2 regions of the Luteimonas sp. 100069 genome follow, and region 2 is predicted to be linked to the other one. Evidence: predicted binding sites of a transcription regulator. Region 2 holds the regulator's gene; the other holds the start of a gene.

Region 1 (8,115 bases), on a different contig from region 2:
GCCGGAGCGGCTGTCCGAGCTGCTGGCCGGGGCGTTCGCGTCGCCCACCGTGCTGCCGGACGCGGCACGCGCCTCGGCCGCACTCGGCCGCCCCCAGGCGGCAGCGACGCTGGCCGATCTGGTCCAGGAAACGCTTGCCCGCAATCCCTGAGCGTCCGCGCGCGCGAACCGGGTCACGCTGATGCCGTGCGTCGCCCAGCGGCACGCCGGCTTCCGCGGCGCCTGCGTTCCAGATTTAGCAGCACGCCCGGCAGCCGGACAGCCGGACAGCCGGACAGCCTTCATTGCGATGGTCCGATCGTCAGGGGCGCCGCTCCTGTCGGATCTGGTTCCGGCCCAACTACCCGCCGGCTTGCACAGTTGTCATGGCCGCCGGCCGGCGAGCCGCTCCACGAGCTGGTGGTGGTCGCACGTCCTGCCGCGCGCCGGCATTTCCGTGTCCCCAGTCGGCCGAGTCCGCATCCGCGCCCGGCATCCAGCCGTGTGGACGGGACACCGCGGGCGCTACCGGCTCTGCAGTCGGTGGTGGGCGATGCGCCCGCGTCGGCGGCGTGTCTGGGCGATGAGCGGCGGGGGCGCTCGCAGAGGGACGGCCTCCCCAGGTCGCGATGCTTTCTTGTACCTGCCAGTATCGTTTTGCAATGCAGCGTGCAATGCCCTAACAACTCTTTCACTATCGCCCTGCACCCGACGTGGGGGAGGGAGCAAGCCCGTGACCGGTTCGCCGGAAGCGGGCTTTTTTATTGCCTGGCGTTTGTCGCGCGATGCGCGCCGCACCTTCGCGGCATGGAGTGCGCCCCGCAGCTGGCGCGACGGGCAATGCGACAATCCGTCGATGCACGACATGCCCCCTGAACTCGACGCCCATCTCGACCGGCTTCTGGCCCGCTTGCCGGCGACTGTACGCAGCGATGCCGCCGCGATGGCCCGCGTGTCCCCGGTTGCGCTGGCCAGCGATTTCGCCCTGGAGGTGCTGCAGCGGCAGCCCGACGTGCTGGCGCAACTGCTGGGCGATGATGCGAGGAGCGGCATCGCGGCGCCTGCGCTGACGCCCGCCAACCGCGGGGAGTGGCCGGCCCTGCTGCGCCGGTATCGCGCCGCGTGCTCGGCCCGGCTGGTCTGGCGGGATGTGCACGGGGTCGACGATGTCGATGCGACGCTCGCCGGCAGTACCCGGCTCGCGGAAACCTGCCTGTCGCTGGCGCTGGAGGCGCTCGAAGGCGAGTTCGTCGAGCGCTACGGCCACGTGCGCGATGCCGAGGGTCGCGCGGTCCATCTGGTCGTGTTCGGGCTCGGGAAGCTCGGCGGCGGCGAGCTCAATTTCAGCTCCGACATCGACCTGATCTACGGCTTCGCCGCTGCAGGTGACAGTGATGGCGCGCGCCCGCTGGCCGCCGAGGCCTATTTCACCCGTCTCGGCCAGCAGCTGACGAGACTGCTGGACGAGACCACGGCCGACGGCTTCAGTCATCGCGTGGACCTGCGCCTGCGTCCGTTCGGCAATGCCGGACGCATCGCCCTGAGCTTCGCGGCGATGGAGCAGTACTTCCAGCACGAAGGCCGCGACTGGGAGCGGTATGCCTGGCAGAAAGCCCGGCCGGTCGCGGGCGACATCGAGGCGGGCGAACGCTTTCTCGTCCAGTTGCGGCCCTTCATCTATCGCCGTTATCTCGACTACGGCGCACTCGACGGCCTGCGGCAGATGAAGGCGATGATCGCCGCCGAGGTGGCGCGCAAGGATCTTGCAGACGACATCAAGCGCGGCGAAGGCGGGATTCGCGAGATCGAATTCCTGGCCCAGGCGCTGCAGTTGATCCGCGGCGGCCGCGAGCCGGCGCTGCGCGAGCGCCGGCTGATGCCTGCGCTCGAGGCCCTGCACGCGCATGCGCAGATCGATGCGGACACGCTGGCCCTGCTGCAGCACGCGTACCGCTTCCTGCGCCGGCTGGAAAACCGCCTGCAGATGCTGCGCGACGCGCAGACGCACCGGCTGCCGTCCGATCCGCTGGACCGGCTGCGCGTTGCTCGCGGCCTCGGCCATGTCGACTGGGCCTCGCTCGAAGACGCGCTATGCACACAGCGCGCCGCCGTGGCCCAGGAATTCGATGCGCTGTTCGCGGTGCGCAGCCAGCAGCGCAGCGTCGAGGCCGATGGCGACATCGCCGGCTACTGGAAAGCGCTGCCTGACGGGGGCGCGCCGGCGGTGCTCGAGGCTGCGGGCTTTGCGGATGCGGCGGATGTCGACTCGGCGCTGCGCGACTTCGCCCGTTCGCCGAGCGTGCGCGATCTCTCGGATGCGGCGCGTGCGCGGCTCGACCGCCTGATGCCGGTCCTGCTGCAGGCCTCGGCGCCTGCGGACCGCCCGCTTCAGGCGATCCGCCGGCTGCTCGCGCTGCTGCACAACATCCTGCGCCGGGCCAGTTACCTGGCCCTGCTCGACGAGCGGCCGGCTGCGCTCGCGCGCCTGGTGGGAGTGGTCACGCGCAGCGCGTTCCTCGCCGAGCGCGTGGCCGCCCATCCGCTGCTGCTCGACGAACTGCTCGACGCGCGCGCGGAAGGCCCCCTGCCGCAACGCGGCGATCTGGCGGAGGCCTGCGCACGGGCCCTGCGCCAGCCCGATCTCGAAGCCTCGTTGCTCGCGCTCAACGAGACCCGTCAACAACTCAGCTTCCGGATCGCGCTGGCCACGCTCGATGGGCGGCAGTCCGGCCAGGATGCGACGCGTCAGCTGGCGTGGCTGGCCGACGCGGTCGTAGACGTCGTACTGGCACTCGCCAAGCGCGACCTCGAGGCCGCCCATGGCGCGCTGCCGGACGCGCGCTTCGCGGTCGTCGGCTACGGCAGCCTGGGGGGCGAGGAACTGGGCTTCGGCTCCGACCTCGACCTGGTGTTCCTCTACGACGCCCCGCCGGGGGCGCAATCGGACGGGGCGCGGCCGCTGGACGCGCAGCGCTGGGCGGCGCGACTGGGCCAGAAGATCGTTGCGCTGCTGGGCACCGTGACCGGCGGCGGTCGGCTCTACGACGTGGACGTACGGCTGCGGCCCGACGGCGGTAAGGGCCTGCTGGTGTCTTCGCTGGCGAGTTATTCGGAATACCAGCGCGAGCGGGCGTGGACCTGGGAGCACCAGGCGCTGGTGCGGGCGCGCTTCGTCGCGGGCGACGACGCCATGGCCGCGGTCTTCGAGGAGGTCCGGCGGACGACACTGTCCGCCCCCCGCGATCCGGCCGTGCTGCGCGAAGATGTCGCAGCGATGCGGCGACGCATGCGCGCCGAGCTCGATCGCAGCACCGAGGGGTTCTTCGACCTCAAGCAGGGCGAGGGCGGCCTCGTCGACCTGGAGTTCCTGCTGCAGTACCTCGTGTTGCGCGAGGCCGCCACGCGGCCAGCGCTGCTCGGTCCGCGCGCGACCCCCCTGCTGCTGGAGGCTGCGGGCGCCGAGAACCTGCTGGACCCGGCAACCAGCGCCAGCCTGCGCGCCGCGCACGCGACGCTGCTGGAGCTGGCCCTGGGCTGCAGCCTGGACCGCCGCACCCGGATCGTGCCCGCCAGTCCCGGACTGGCTGCAGCGCGTGAAACGATCTGTCGCGTGGCCCGATGGTCCTGAACAGGCCGCTCTTCATCCGTCAGTTGCAGGTGGGTCCGGATAATCATCCAACTCGCTGCGGCAGCCTCTCGAAAGCCTCATGAGGATCCCCGTCGGGTCTTCCGCAACCATTCCATTTCCAGAACGTTCGGGAACTTCCGCGCGCCTTAGCAGTCTTAGATGGCGACTGCTAACATCCACTCCATGAGTACGCAGACCATGTCCCACGCCCTGGTTGCCAACAGCCTTCCGATTCCCAGCCCGCTTGGTTCGCTGGACGCCTACATCAGCGCCGTGCACCGTATCGAGGTGCTGTCGGTCGAAGAGGAGCAGGCGCTCGCGCAGCGCTACCGCGACCACGAGGATCTCGATGCCGCGCGCGAACTGGTGCATTCGCACCTGCGCTTCGTCGTGCATGTCGCCCGTGGCTACAACGGTTACGGACTGCCGCTCGGCGACCTGATCCAGGAGGGCAACATCGGCCTGATGAAGGCCGTCAAGCGCTTCGACCCCGATGTCGGCGTGCGCCTGGTGAGCTTCGCGGTGCACTGGATCCGCGCCGAGATGCACGAGTTCATTCTCAAGAACTGGCGCATCGTCAAGGTCGCCACGACCAAGGCCCAGCGCAAGCTGTTCTTCAACCTGCGCAAGAGCAAGAAGCGTCTGGGCTGGCTCAATGCCAGCGAGGTCAAGGCGGTCGCCGCGGATCTCAACGTGTCCGAGCGCGAGGTGCTGGAGATGGAGTCGCGCCTGTCCGGCCGCGACATCGGCTTCGACGCGCCTGCAGGCGAGGACGACGACAACGCGCCGCCGGCGCCGGTCGCCTACCTGGTGGCGCAGGACGAGGGCCCGGCCCAAGCCTATGAGCGCAACGACAGCGAGGAGAACAAGCTCGAGCTGCTGCGCGAAGGCATGGCCTCGCTCGATGCCCGCTCGCGCGACATCATCAGCCGCCGCTGGCTCGACGACGAGCACAAGGTGACGCTGCAGGAACTGGCAGACGAGTACGGCGTCTCCGCCGAGCGCATCCGCCAGGTCGAAGCCAACGCGCTGAAGAAGATGAAGGCGCTGTTCGCGGCCTGATCCGTCGCGCCAGTCGGCTACGAAACGGCCCGCGCAAGCGGGCCGTTTTTCTTTGCACCGGGCACGTGGCGTCGCCGCCCCCAGGTCACCACTTGAACAGCACCAGGCTCACCGCCAGCGCGGCCATGCCGCTGACCAGGCCGTATACCGTCTCGTGGCCCTTCGCGTAGCGCTTGGCCGCCGGCAGCAGTTCGTCGAGCGCAAGAAAGACCATCACACCGGCGATCAGCCCGAACACCACGCCGAACACCGGCTCCGACAGGTACGGCCGCAGCACGGCGTAGCCGATCAACGCCCCGATCGGTTCGGCCAGGCCCGACAGCAGGCAGGCCAGGAACGCGTAGAGCTTGTTGTTCGTCGCGAAATACACCGGCACCGCGATCGCGATGCCCTCGGGAATGTTGTGGATCGCGATCGCGAACGCCAGCGGCAGGCCAACGCCCGGGTTCTCGAGTGTCGCGAAGAACGTGGCCAGGCCCTCCGGAAAGTTGTGCGCGGTGATCGCGATCGCGGTGAGCAGGCCGACGCGGCGGATGTAGCTGGTGTTGTGCTCGCGGAAATAGGGGTCGTCCACTTCCAGCCGCTCGTGCGGGTTGGGGACCAGCCGGTCGATGGCGACGATGCACAGCAGGCCGCCCAGAAACGACAGCGTGCCCCAGGTGAAGCCCAGCTGGCCGCCGTAGGCATTTGTGAAGGCCTGGACCGCCTTGTCCAGGATCTCGGTCAGCGACACGTAGACCATGGCGCCGGCGGCGAAGGCGAGGCCGAAGGCCAGCAGCCGGGCGTTGGGCTGCTTGGCGAAGATCACCATCAGGCTGCCGAGCCCGGTCGCCAGGCCGGCCGCGGTGGTCACGCCGAGCGCGATGAGAAAGTTGGAGCTCGAGACTTCGATCATGCGTTGGCCCGGGCGGAGCGTGGAGGCGGGGCGCGACGCCGGTGGACTGCAGTCGCGGGAAGACGCGGCGCCATGCTATCCGAGAGCGCGCGGTTGAGGCGTGTCGACCGTCGGGGCGCCCATCGGCCCAGCTGCGCGTCGCTGGCGCCAGCCACGACCCGCGTGCGTACATGGCCAGCGCCCGCCTGCCGGTGCCAGCGCGGGGCGGGCTGCGCGATGTGGTGCAGCTCCCCGGGACTCGTGCGGTAGTCCCGCATCGCCAGCGCGAACGGGCGGCCCGGACCCGCTTACGCCACGCCACGGCGGCAGCCGCAGCGCGGCCGTGCCCGCCTGTCGGCCCGCGCCTGTGCGCGGGGGACGGTCAGAGCCGCGCGCGCTGCGCGGTCAGCGCGTCGTACTGCGCGGTCCAGTCGACGAGGCGCTGACGTTCCTGGTCGACGACCGCGGCCGGCACCTTGTCGCTGAACTTCGCGAGCTTGGCGGCGCTCTTGTCCTTCTCGCTGGACACCCGGGCGATCTCCTTGTCGAGGCGCGCACGTTCGGCGTCCAGGTCGACCAGGCCCTCGAGGGGCACGAACAGCGCCAGCTCGCCCACCAGTGCGGACGCCGCTGGCGGCAGGTCGGCGTCGGGCGTAGTGCCATCGAGCACTTCGATGTTCGACAGACGGTTGAGGAAGCGCAGCTGGGAGGCGCAGCGTTGCAGGCGCGCGGCGTCGCGATCATTGCCGGCGCGCGCCAGCAGCGGGACCTGCTTCGACGGCGAGACGCCGAGCTCGCTGCGGATTCGCCGCAGCGCGGTGACCATCTGCTTGAGCCACTCGATGTCGGTGGTGGCCTGGGCGTAGTCCGCGACGCGTGCGTCGGATGCCGGGTACGGCTGCAGCGAGATCGTCTCCGCTTCGATGCCGACACGCGGCGCAACCTGGCGCCACAGTTCTTCGGTGACGAACGGGATCAGCGGATGCAGCAGTCGCAGCAGCGATTCGAGCACGTGCAGCAGGGTATGGCGGGTGCTGCCCGCAGCCGCGGCGTCGTCGCCGAGCAGTGCAGGCTTGGCGAGTTCGACGAACCAGTCGCAGAAGTCGTTCCATGCGAATTCGTACAGCGTCTGCGCAAGCAGGTCGAAGCGGTAGCTCTCGAAGTGCGTGCGCGCCTCGTCGGCCGTGCCCGCCAGCCGTGCGAGGATCCACTTTTCGGCATCCGTCGCCGGTTCGAGCGCGCCACCGGGCCGGAAGCCCTCGGTGTTCATCAGCACGAAGCGCGTCGCGTTCCAGAGCTTGTTGCAGAAGTTCTTGTAGCCCTCGGCGCGGCCCAGATCGAACTTGATGTCGCGGCCGGGGCCAGCCAGCGCGGCCATCGTGAAACGCAGCGGATCGGCGCCGTGGGCGGCGATGCCCTCGGGGAATTCCTTGCGCGTGGCCTTTTCGATCTTCGGCGCGTCCTTGGGCTTCATGAGCCCGGTGGTGCGCTTGGCGACCAGGTCCTCGATGCTGATGCCGTCGATGATGTCGAGCGGATCGAGCACGTTGCCCTTCGACTTCGACATCTTCTGGCCATCGCGGTCGCGGACCAGGCCGGTCATGTAGACGTCGCGGAACGGCACCTGGCCGGTCAGGTGGTCGGTCAGCATGATCATCCGGGCGACCCAGAAGAAGATGATGTCGAAGCCGGTGACGAGCACGCTCGACGGCACGAACTGTTCGAAGCCGCGCTCGGCCATCGCAGCCTCGTCAGGCCAGCCCATCGTGTTGATCGGCCACAGGCCCGAGGAGAACCAGGTCTCGAGCACGTCGGTGTCCTGGGTCAGCGCAACATCGGCGCCCAGGCCGGCCTTCGCACGCGCTTCGGCTTCGTCGCGGCCGACGTAGGCGCGGCCATCGGCGTCGTACCACGCGGGAATGCGATGCCCCCACCACAGCTGGCGGCTGATGCACCAGTCCTGGATGTTCTCCATCCAGTGGCGGTAAGTGTTGGTCCAGTTCGGCGGGACGAACCTGACCTCGCCACTCTCGACGAGGTCCATGCCGCGTTTCGCGAAGCCCTCCATCGCGACGAACCACTGGTCGGTCAGGTACGGCTCGATGACCTGGCCGGTGCGGTCGCCGCGCGGGACCTGCAGCTTGTGCGGCTTCGTCTCCACCAGGAAGCCTTCCGCTTCCAGATGGGCGAGCACCGCCTTGCGTGCGTCGAAACGGTCGAGACCGCGGTAGCGCTCGGGCGCGTTCTCGTTGAGCGCGGCATCGGGCGTGAACAGGTTGATCATCGGCAGGCCGTGGCGCTGGCCGACCTGGTAGTCGTTGAAATCGTGCGCGGGCGTGACCTTGACCACGCCGGTGCCGAAGGCGCGGTCGACATAGCCGTCGCCGATGACCGGGATGGTGCGGCCGGTCAATGGCAGCACCACCGACTTGCCGATCAGGTGCGCATAACGCGCGTCGTCGGGATGCACCATCGCCGCGGTGTCGCCGAGCATGGTTTCCGGGCGCGTCGTCGCGACGACCAGGTAATCGCGCGTTTCGCGCAGCGTCTCGTTGCCGTCGGCGTCGACTTC
Region 2 (8,115 bases):
GGCTTATCCACACCTTTGTCATCCGACCATCCACACCCCGTGTGGACATCACCGCGACTAGACCCAAACGAGGTGCGCGTCAAGACGGCTGCTTCCAAATCGCGCTGGAACCGCGCCATGGCGGCGATCGCGGCGCAATCGCCGCAATCGACGCGCCTGTGCGCGTCGTCACAGTGGCGACACATTGACCACTTCGCCCGTCCCTTGCGCGGACGCGTACTTGCGACGCTTATCCACAACATTGTCGACAGGCCATCCACACCGCCTGTGGATGGTTTACCCGGCGCCTGGGCCCGGGGACCGCCGCCGCCGAAGCCGACCCGAAAACAGGCCGCCCCACGGCGGAGAAACGAAAACGCCCGGCACATGGCCGGGCGGCTCGTTGCAGGCGTTGCCCACCCGCACTCAGGACGTCATGCGCTCCCAGAAGCCGCGCACCCCGTCGATGAACGTACTGGACTTGGGCGAATGCCGACGTGCGTTCTCACCACTGAATGTGCTCTCGAACTGGGCCAGCAACTCGCGCTGCTCGACCGTCAGGTTGACCGGAGTCTCCACGACCACCTTGCAGTACAGGTCGCCGGGCGCGCGGCTGCGCACCGACTTGACGCCCTTGTCGCGCAGGCGGAAGACCTTTCCGGTCTGGGTCTCGGCCGGCACGCGGATCTCGGCCTCGCCGCCCAGCGTAGGCACGCGCACCGTATCGCCGAGTGCCGCCTGGGAAATACGGATCGGCACTTCGCAATGCAGGTCGTCGCCGTCGCGCTGGAAGATCGGATGCGGGCGTACCCGCACTTCGACATACAGATCCCCGGGAGGCGCCCCTGCCGGCCCGGCCTCGCCTTCACCCGACAGACGGATGCGATCCCCGTTGTCCACGCCCGCCGGAATCTTCACCGACAGCACCTTCTCGTCCTCGACGCGACCTGCGCCGTGACACGTCTTGCAGGGCTTGGCGATGATCTGGCCCTGCCCGTCGCAGTGCGGACAGGCCTGCTGCATCGTGAAGATGCCCCGCTGCATGCGCACCTGGCCGCGGCCGGCGCAGGTCGTGCAGACCTCGCGCTTGCCGTCTTCCGAGCCGGTGCCGTCGCAGTCGTCGCACCCTGCCAGCGTCGGCAGTTCGACACGCTTCTCGACTCCGCCCACCGCCTCCTCGAGATCGAGTTCCACGACGCATCCCACATCGGCGCCGCGGCGCGGTCCACCGCGGCCGCCACCACCGAAGATGTTGCCGAAGATGTCGCCGAAGATGTCGCCCATGTCCGCGCCCTGGCCGAAACCCGGCCCGGCGTTGCCGCCGCCCATGCCGTGCTCGAATGCTGCATGGCCGTGCTGGTCGTACATGCGCCGCTTGCCGCCGTCCGACAGCACCTCGTAGGCCTCCTTGCACTCCTTGAACGCGGCTTCCGCGGCGGAATCTCCGGGATTGCGGTCCGGATGGTGCTTCATCGCGCAACGGCGATAGGCCTTCTTGAGTTCTTGCTCGCTCGCAGAGCGGGAGACACCGAGGACTTCGTAGTAATCGCGTTTCATGGACAGCCAGTTCTGGAGTTACGGACACGGCGCAGGCGGACATGCGCGAAGAGCGGATTGCTCCGCCCTTCGTGCGACCGGAGGCCGCGTCGCGCGATAGGAAGCGCCGCCCGCCACGGGGCGGCGCATACGTGGATCAGGACTTCTTCTCGTCGTCCTTGACCTCGGTGAACTCCGCATCGACCACATCGTCGGACCTGGGAGCATCACCGCCGGCCGAACCCCCTGCGCCCGGCTGGCCGGCAGCGCCGGCTGCGGCAAAGAGCCGCTGGGCCACTTCTTCAAGCGCCTTCGACTTGGCCTCGATCTGCGCCTTGTCCTCACCCTTCATCGCGGTTTCGACGTCGGCGATCGCCGCCTCGGCATTGCCGATCAGATCACCGGGAAGCTTCTCGCCGTTGTCCTTGATCGCGCTGCGGGTGCTGTGCACCAGCGCGTCGGCCTGGTTGCGTGCGGCGACGAGCTCGTGGAACCGCTTGTCGTCCTCGCGATGCGCTTCGGCATCGGCAACCATCTGTGCGATCTCCTCCTCGGACAGTCCCGAACCGGCCTTGATCTCGACCTTCTGCTCCTTGCCGGTCTTCTTGTCCTTGGCCGACACATGCAGGATGCCGTTTGCGTCGATGTCGAACGACACCTCCACCTGCGGCATGCCGCGCGGCGCCGGCTCGATGCCGGTCAGGTCGAAGCGCGCGAGCGACTTGTTGTAGCGGGCCTGCTCGCGCTCGCCCTGCAGCACATGCACGGTGACGGCGGACTGGTTGTCGTCAGCGGTCGAGAACGTCTGCGATGCCTTGGTCGGGATCGTGGTGTTCTTCTCGATGATCTTGGTGAAGACGCCACCCAGGGTCTCGATGCCGAGGCTCAGCGGCGTGACGTCGAGCAACAGCACGTCCTTGACGTCGCCCGCCAGCACACCACCCTGCACCGCCGCACCGATCGCGACAGCCTCATCGGGGTTGACGTCCTTGCGCGGCTCCTTGCCGAAGAACTCGGCCACCGCCGCCTGCACCTTCGGCATGCGGGTCTGACCACCGACGAGGATCACCTCGTTGATGTCGGACGCGCGCAGGCCTGCGTCGTTGAGCGCGGTGCGGCAGGGCTCGATGGTCTTGCGCACCAGTTCCTCGACCAGGGCCTCCAGCTTGGCGCGGGTGAGCTTGATGTTCAGATGCTTCGGGCCCGAGGCGTCGGCGGTGACGTAGGGCAGGTTCACTTCGGTCTGCTGCGAGGACGAAAGCTCGATCTTCGCCCGCTCGGCCGCATCCTTCAGGCGCTGCAGCGCCAACGGATCCTTGCGCAGGTCGATGCCCTGGTCCTTGTTGAACTCTTCGACGAGGTAGTCGATGACGCGTGCGTCGAAGTCCTCGCCACCCAGGAAGGTGTCGCCGTTGGTGGCCAACACTTCGAACTGCTTCTCGCCATCGACTTCGGCGATCTCGATGATCGACACGTCGAAGGTACCGCCACCCAGGTCGTAGACGGCGACCTTGCGGTCGCCACCCGACTTGTCGAGGCCGTAGGCCAGCGCGGCCGCGGTCGGCTCGTTGATGATGCGCTTCACGTCCAGGCCGGCAATGCGACCGGCGTCCTTGGTCGCCTGGCGCTGGCTGTCGTTGAAGTACGCCGGCACCGTGATCACCGCCTCGGTCACCTTCTCGCCCAGGTAATCCTCGGCGGTCTTCTTCATCTTCTCGAGGATGCGCGCGGACACTTCCTGCGGCGACAGGCGCTTGCCGTCGTTGGTCGACACCCAGGCGTCGCCATTGTCGTGCTCGAGAATCTTGTACGGGACCAGGCCGATGTCCTTCTGGACTTCGGCGTCCTTGAAGCGGCGGCCGATCAGGCGCTTGACCGCGAAGAAGGTGTTGTTGGGATTGGTCACCGCCTGCCGCTTGGCCGAAGCGCCCACCAGTACTTCGCCGTCCTTTGTATAGGCGACGATGGACGGCGTGGTGCGGTCGCCCTCGCTGTTCTCGATGACCTTGGCTTTACCGCCGTCCATGATCGCCACGCACGAGTTCGTCGTGCCCAGGTCGATGCCGATGATCTTTGCCATGCGCTGCTTCCTCTAGAAGGTTGTCTGGGTGACGGCAACGCCGTCCATAACCGTGATCTGGGGACACGCAACACAGCGTTCAAGCGGTGCGACGCATCCGGTGACGACCCGTATCGGGGGCGCCGCGTCAATCTGCCTTGGCGACGACGACCATGGCCGGGCGCAGCAGGCGCTCGTTGAGCAGGTAGCCCTTCTGGAACACCTGCGCCACCGCACCGCCCGGCACGCCGGGGGCATCGATCACGCTCATCGCCTGGTGGTGCTCCGGATTGAAGGCGTCGCCCGGCGCAGGCGCCACGGTGGCCAGGCCATTGCTCTCGGTCGCCTTGGTGAGCTCGCGCAGGGTCAGCTCGACCCCGTTGCGCAGCGGGTCGGCCTCGGGAGCACTGGCAAGACCCGCCTCGAGTGCGTCGAACACCGGTACCAGCGCCGCGAGCAGACGCTCGTTGGCGAAGCGGCGGGCGTTCTCGACCTCACGCGCGAGGCGCTTGCGCTGGTTCTCGAGATCGGCGCGCTCCAGCAACACCTGCGCCCGGAGCTGCTCGAGCTCGGCGCTTACAAGCTCGACCTGCTCGGCGAGCCGCTGCTCGACGGAAACCTCGGGGGCCTCGTCTTCTGGAATGTTCGGGGTCTGGGCATCGTGCTGTGGCTGGGTCATGTCTGGTTCCGGGGCGGGCGTCTGGCCGCCGACCTGCCAGCTATGGGGCCGTGCAGGCCCGATTCAAGGCTCGGGCTGCAGGGCCGCGCCGAGCAAGCTCGCGGTCGCCTGCACGACCGGAATCACCCGCTCGTAGGCCATGCGCGAGGGGCCGATCACCCCGAGTACGCCCAGTGTCCGGCCGCCGGCGCCGTAGGGCGCGGTCACCAGCGACATGCCCTCCAGCGGCGCCAGTCCGGTCTCCTCACCGATGAAGATCCGCACCCCGGGCGCACGCATGGTGCGTTCGAGCAGCTGCAGGATCTCGCGCTTGCGCGCGAAGGCTTCGAACAGCTCGCGCAGGCGGTCCAGGTCCGACAGGTCCTGCACGCCGATCAGGCGGTTCTGCCCGGCCAGCAGCATGTCCTCGTCACCCGGCACCAGCGCCTGCTCGGCGAGTTCCATGGTGTGGGACAGCAGCGCCTCCATCTCGTCGCGCGCGTGGCGCAGCTCCTCGACCAGGGCGGCGCGGATGTCGCCCAGCGGACGCCCGGCGAACTGCTGGTTGAGGTAGTTGGCCACCCGCTCGAGCTCACCGAGCTGGAAACTGCGCCGGGTCTGGAAGATCCGGTTCTGCACTTCGTGGTCGGCAAACACGATGATCGCCATCAGCCGCTGGCCGTCGAGCGGCAGGAAATCGATATGCCTGAAAGCCAGCTGCTCGCGGCTGGGTACCGACACCACACCGACGAAATGGGTCATCGCCGAGACCAGTTCCGAGGCGCTGCCGAGCAGCGAATGCTGGCCACCCGCGGCGCCGAGCTCGCCGCGCAGTCGATCCATCTCCGAGGCGCGCAGCGGTTTGACCTGCAGCAGCGAATCGACGAAGACGCGATAGCCCTGCGCGGTGGGGATGCGGCCGGCCGAGGTATGCGGCGAGGCCAGCAGGCCCGCCTCCTCGAGATCGGCGAGGATGTTGCGGATGGTCGCGGCGCTCACATCCAGCCCGGCGTGCTTCGCCAGGGTCTGCGATCCGACCGGCTCGCCGTCCTGGATATGCCGCCCGATCAGCGTACGCAACAGCTGGCGGGCACGCGGGTCGAGCGGATGGCGGCGTTCGGACGGCATGGGGGCGGTATACGGCGCGCCAAGCGGCGACGCAAGCGCGGCGTTCTCCGACTGTGAGACGGAGGCCCGGTATCAAGCGTTCCGCTATCCGCCCACGGCACGCCAAGGCACAATCCGCAACCATGCTGACCCATCTCGCCATCCGCAATTTCGCCGTCGCCAGCCAGTCCGACCTGGAGTTCGGCCCGGGCCTGACCGTCATTTCGGGCGAGACCGGCGCCGGCAAGTCGCTGCTGGTCGACGCGCTCGGGTTCCTGTCCGGCCAGCGCGCCGACAGCGGGATCGTGCGTCACGGCGCTGAACGCGCCGAGCTGCACGCGGAGTTCTCGCTCGAGGACGCCGCCCCCGCGCTGCGCTGGCTGCAGGACAACGAACTCGACGACGGCGGGATCGGGAATGGAATGGTCTGCCAGCTGCGCCGCACCCTGCGCGCTGACGGCGGCTCGCGCGCCTGGATCAATGGACGGCCGGCAACGATCGCCCAGCTCGGCGAACTGGCCGGGCATCTGGTGGAGATCCATGGTCAGCACGAACACCAGGCCCTGCTCGCCCGCGGCAGCCAGCTCGCCCTGCTGGACGCGCAGGCCGGCAATGGCGCCCTGCTTGCCGAGGTGCGTGCCTGCACGCAGGCCTGGCGCGCGCTGCACGAGGAGCGCGAAGCCCTCGCCGGCATCGGTGATGTGGAGGAGCGACGCGACTGGCTGCGCCACCAGCTCGGGGAACTCCAGGAGGAGGCCCTCCATGCCGAGGCGGTCGCGGAGCTGTTCGCAGCCCATCGGCGGCAGGCCAACGCGGCCGGCCTGATCCAGGCCTGCGATTCCGCACTCGAACGCATGCGCGGCGACGACGCCTTCGGCCTACCGCAGGCCCTGCAGACGCTGCGCCACGAGCTGGGCCGGATGCGCGCGCACGAGCCGCGCCTGGGCGAGGTGGATGCGCTGCTCGATGCCGCCGCGATCCAGCTCGACGAGGCCACGCTGCTGCTCGACCAGGTCCGTGACGATCTCGACATCGATCCCGGACAGCTGGCGACGCTGGAGCAGCGGCTTGTCCGCCTGCACGAGCTCGCGCGCAAGCACCGGGTCACGCCCGAGGAGCTCGCCGATGTACAGGCGCGCCTGAGCGCCGAGCTCGACCAGCTCGAAGGCGCCGGCGAGCGCCTGCTGCAACTCGACGACGAGATCGAGGCGGCGATGGCGCGCTGGCGTGCGGCCGCCGACCGCCTGGGCGCCGCCCGGCGCAGCGCAGCCAAGTCGCTGTCGAGTGCGACCACTTCCCTTATCCACGAGCTCGGCATGGGCGGTGGCGTGTTCGAGGTGGCGGTCGAAGCGCTCGACGTCACCCGCCCCGATCCGCAAGGCGCCGAACGCGTGGAGTTCATGGTGTCCGCGAACGCCGGGCAGCCGCCACGCCCGCTGCGCAAGGTCGCCTCGGGCGGTGAGCTCTCGCGCATTTCGCTGGCGATCGAAGTCGCCGCGCTCGGAAGCGACGCGGTGCCGACCATGGTGTTCGACGAGGTCGATTCGGGGATCGGCGGCGCGGTGGCCGATATCGTCGGCCGCAAGCTCCGTGCGCTCGGTGCCGGGCGCCAGGTGCTGTGCGTGACCCATCTGCCGCAGGTTGCCGCGAAAGGCCATGCGCACTACCGCGTGCACAAGGCCGCGAGCGATGGCGCGACGGAGAGCCGGGTGTCGAGGCTCGACGACCGCGAGCGCGCCGAGGAACTGGCGCGGATGCTCGGCGGCGTGGAGATCAGCAAGGAAGCTCGCGCGGCGGCGCGCAAGCTGCTGGCGACTGCGGACGTCTGATCGAGGGGAAAGCGCGCGAGGACAGCGCGCGCCGGTCGATGCCGCGCTGGCTCAGCGCTTCTTGCGCACGTAGAGCACCAGCGAATGCTCTTCGAGGATGTAGCCGTACTGCTCGGCGATCTGCCGCTGCAGCTCCTCGATCTCGGCACTTTCGAACTCGATGATCTTGCCGGTGTCTACATCGACCATATGGTCGTGGTGGCCGCCGCGATCGAGTTCGTAGACGGCGTGGCCGCCCTCGAAGTTGTGCTTGAGCACGAGGCCCGCGGCTTCGAACTGGGTCAGCACGCGATAGACGGTGGCCAGACCGATCTCGTCGCCCTGGTCGAGCAACTGCCGATAGATGTCCTCGGCGGTCATGTGCTGCCGCGGCGTGCGGTGTTCGAGCAGTTGCAGGATCCGCATCCGCGGATGGGTCACTTTGAGTCCGGCCTTGCGCAGGTCGAGCGATTCCATGGGTGTCTCCAGGTACAGGCCGGCATTCCACTGGCGGTGAACGCCAGCTGCCTGAATCGCGGTCGCGGCGTCTGCGCAGTGTATCATCGGCCGGTCATCCAAGGCCGTCTCCCACGCCATGCACAAGCTTCTCCTCGTACCGGTTCTCGCCCTGGCCACCGCCGGTTGTGGCGTGCTCTACAAGCAGCCGATCTACCAGGGCAACCTGATCGATGGGTCCGCCGTCGAGCAGTTGCAGGTGGGCATGGGCAAGTCGCAGGTCGAAGCGCTGCTGGGCACGCCGTCGATTTCCGACCCCTTCCATCACCAGCGCTGGGATTACACCGCATCCGAACGCGTGGACCGGCGTGGCCGTACCGAGGTGAAGAATTTCACCGTGTTCTTCGAGAACGATCAGCTCGCGCGCTGGGAAGGCGACTATTTCCCCAAGCGCGATGAAGAACTCGCCGCGCAGATGCGCAAGTTCGGCAACCTGCCCCGCGAAAAGAACC

Evidence for each region. The regulator HrcA, encoded in region 2, represses chaperone genes, less so after heat shock. The targets are predictions, from matches to a motif close to TTNGCACTCNNNNNNNNNGAGTGCNAA.
Region 1: a site for HrcA is predicted at 3,754-3,780, ahead of rpoH (RNA polymerase sigma factor RpoH). Genes of this name have one in related genera too.

The regions. Positions count from the first base shown of each region.
Region 1 covers NZ_RPFN01000005.1:250,593-258,707, reverse strand. Annotated here, with positions in the region: gene EGK76_RS12515 (UDP-N-acetylglucosamine--N-acetylmuramyl-(pentapeptide) pyrophosphoryl-undecaprenol N-acetylglucosamine transferase) at 1-151, shown strand, start outside; gene glnE (bifunctional [glutamate--ammonia ligase]-adenylyl-L-tyrosine phosphorylase/[glutamate--ammonia-ligase] adenylyltransferase) at 836-3,607, shown strand; gene rpoH (RNA polymerase sigma factor RpoH) at 3,791-4,669, shown strand; gene zupT (zinc transporter ZupT) at 4,755-5,564, opposite strand; gene EGK76_RS12495 (valine--tRNA ligase) at 5,926-8,115, opposite strand, start outside.
Region 2 covers NZ_RPFN01000001.1:1,437,019-1,445,133, forward strand. Annotated here, with positions in the region: gene dnaJ (molecular chaperone DnaJ) at 406-1,536, opposite strand; gene dnaK (molecular chaperone DnaK) at 1,673-3,595, opposite strand; gene grpE (nucleotide exchange factor GrpE) at 3,723-4,253, opposite strand; gene hrcA (heat-inducible transcriptional repressor HrcA) at 4,317-5,360, opposite strand; gene recN (DNA repair protein RecN) at 5,483-7,168, shown strand; gene fur (ferric iron uptake transcriptional regulator) at 7,220-7,624, opposite strand; gene bamE (outer membrane protein assembly factor BamE) at 7,743-8,115, shown strand, end outside.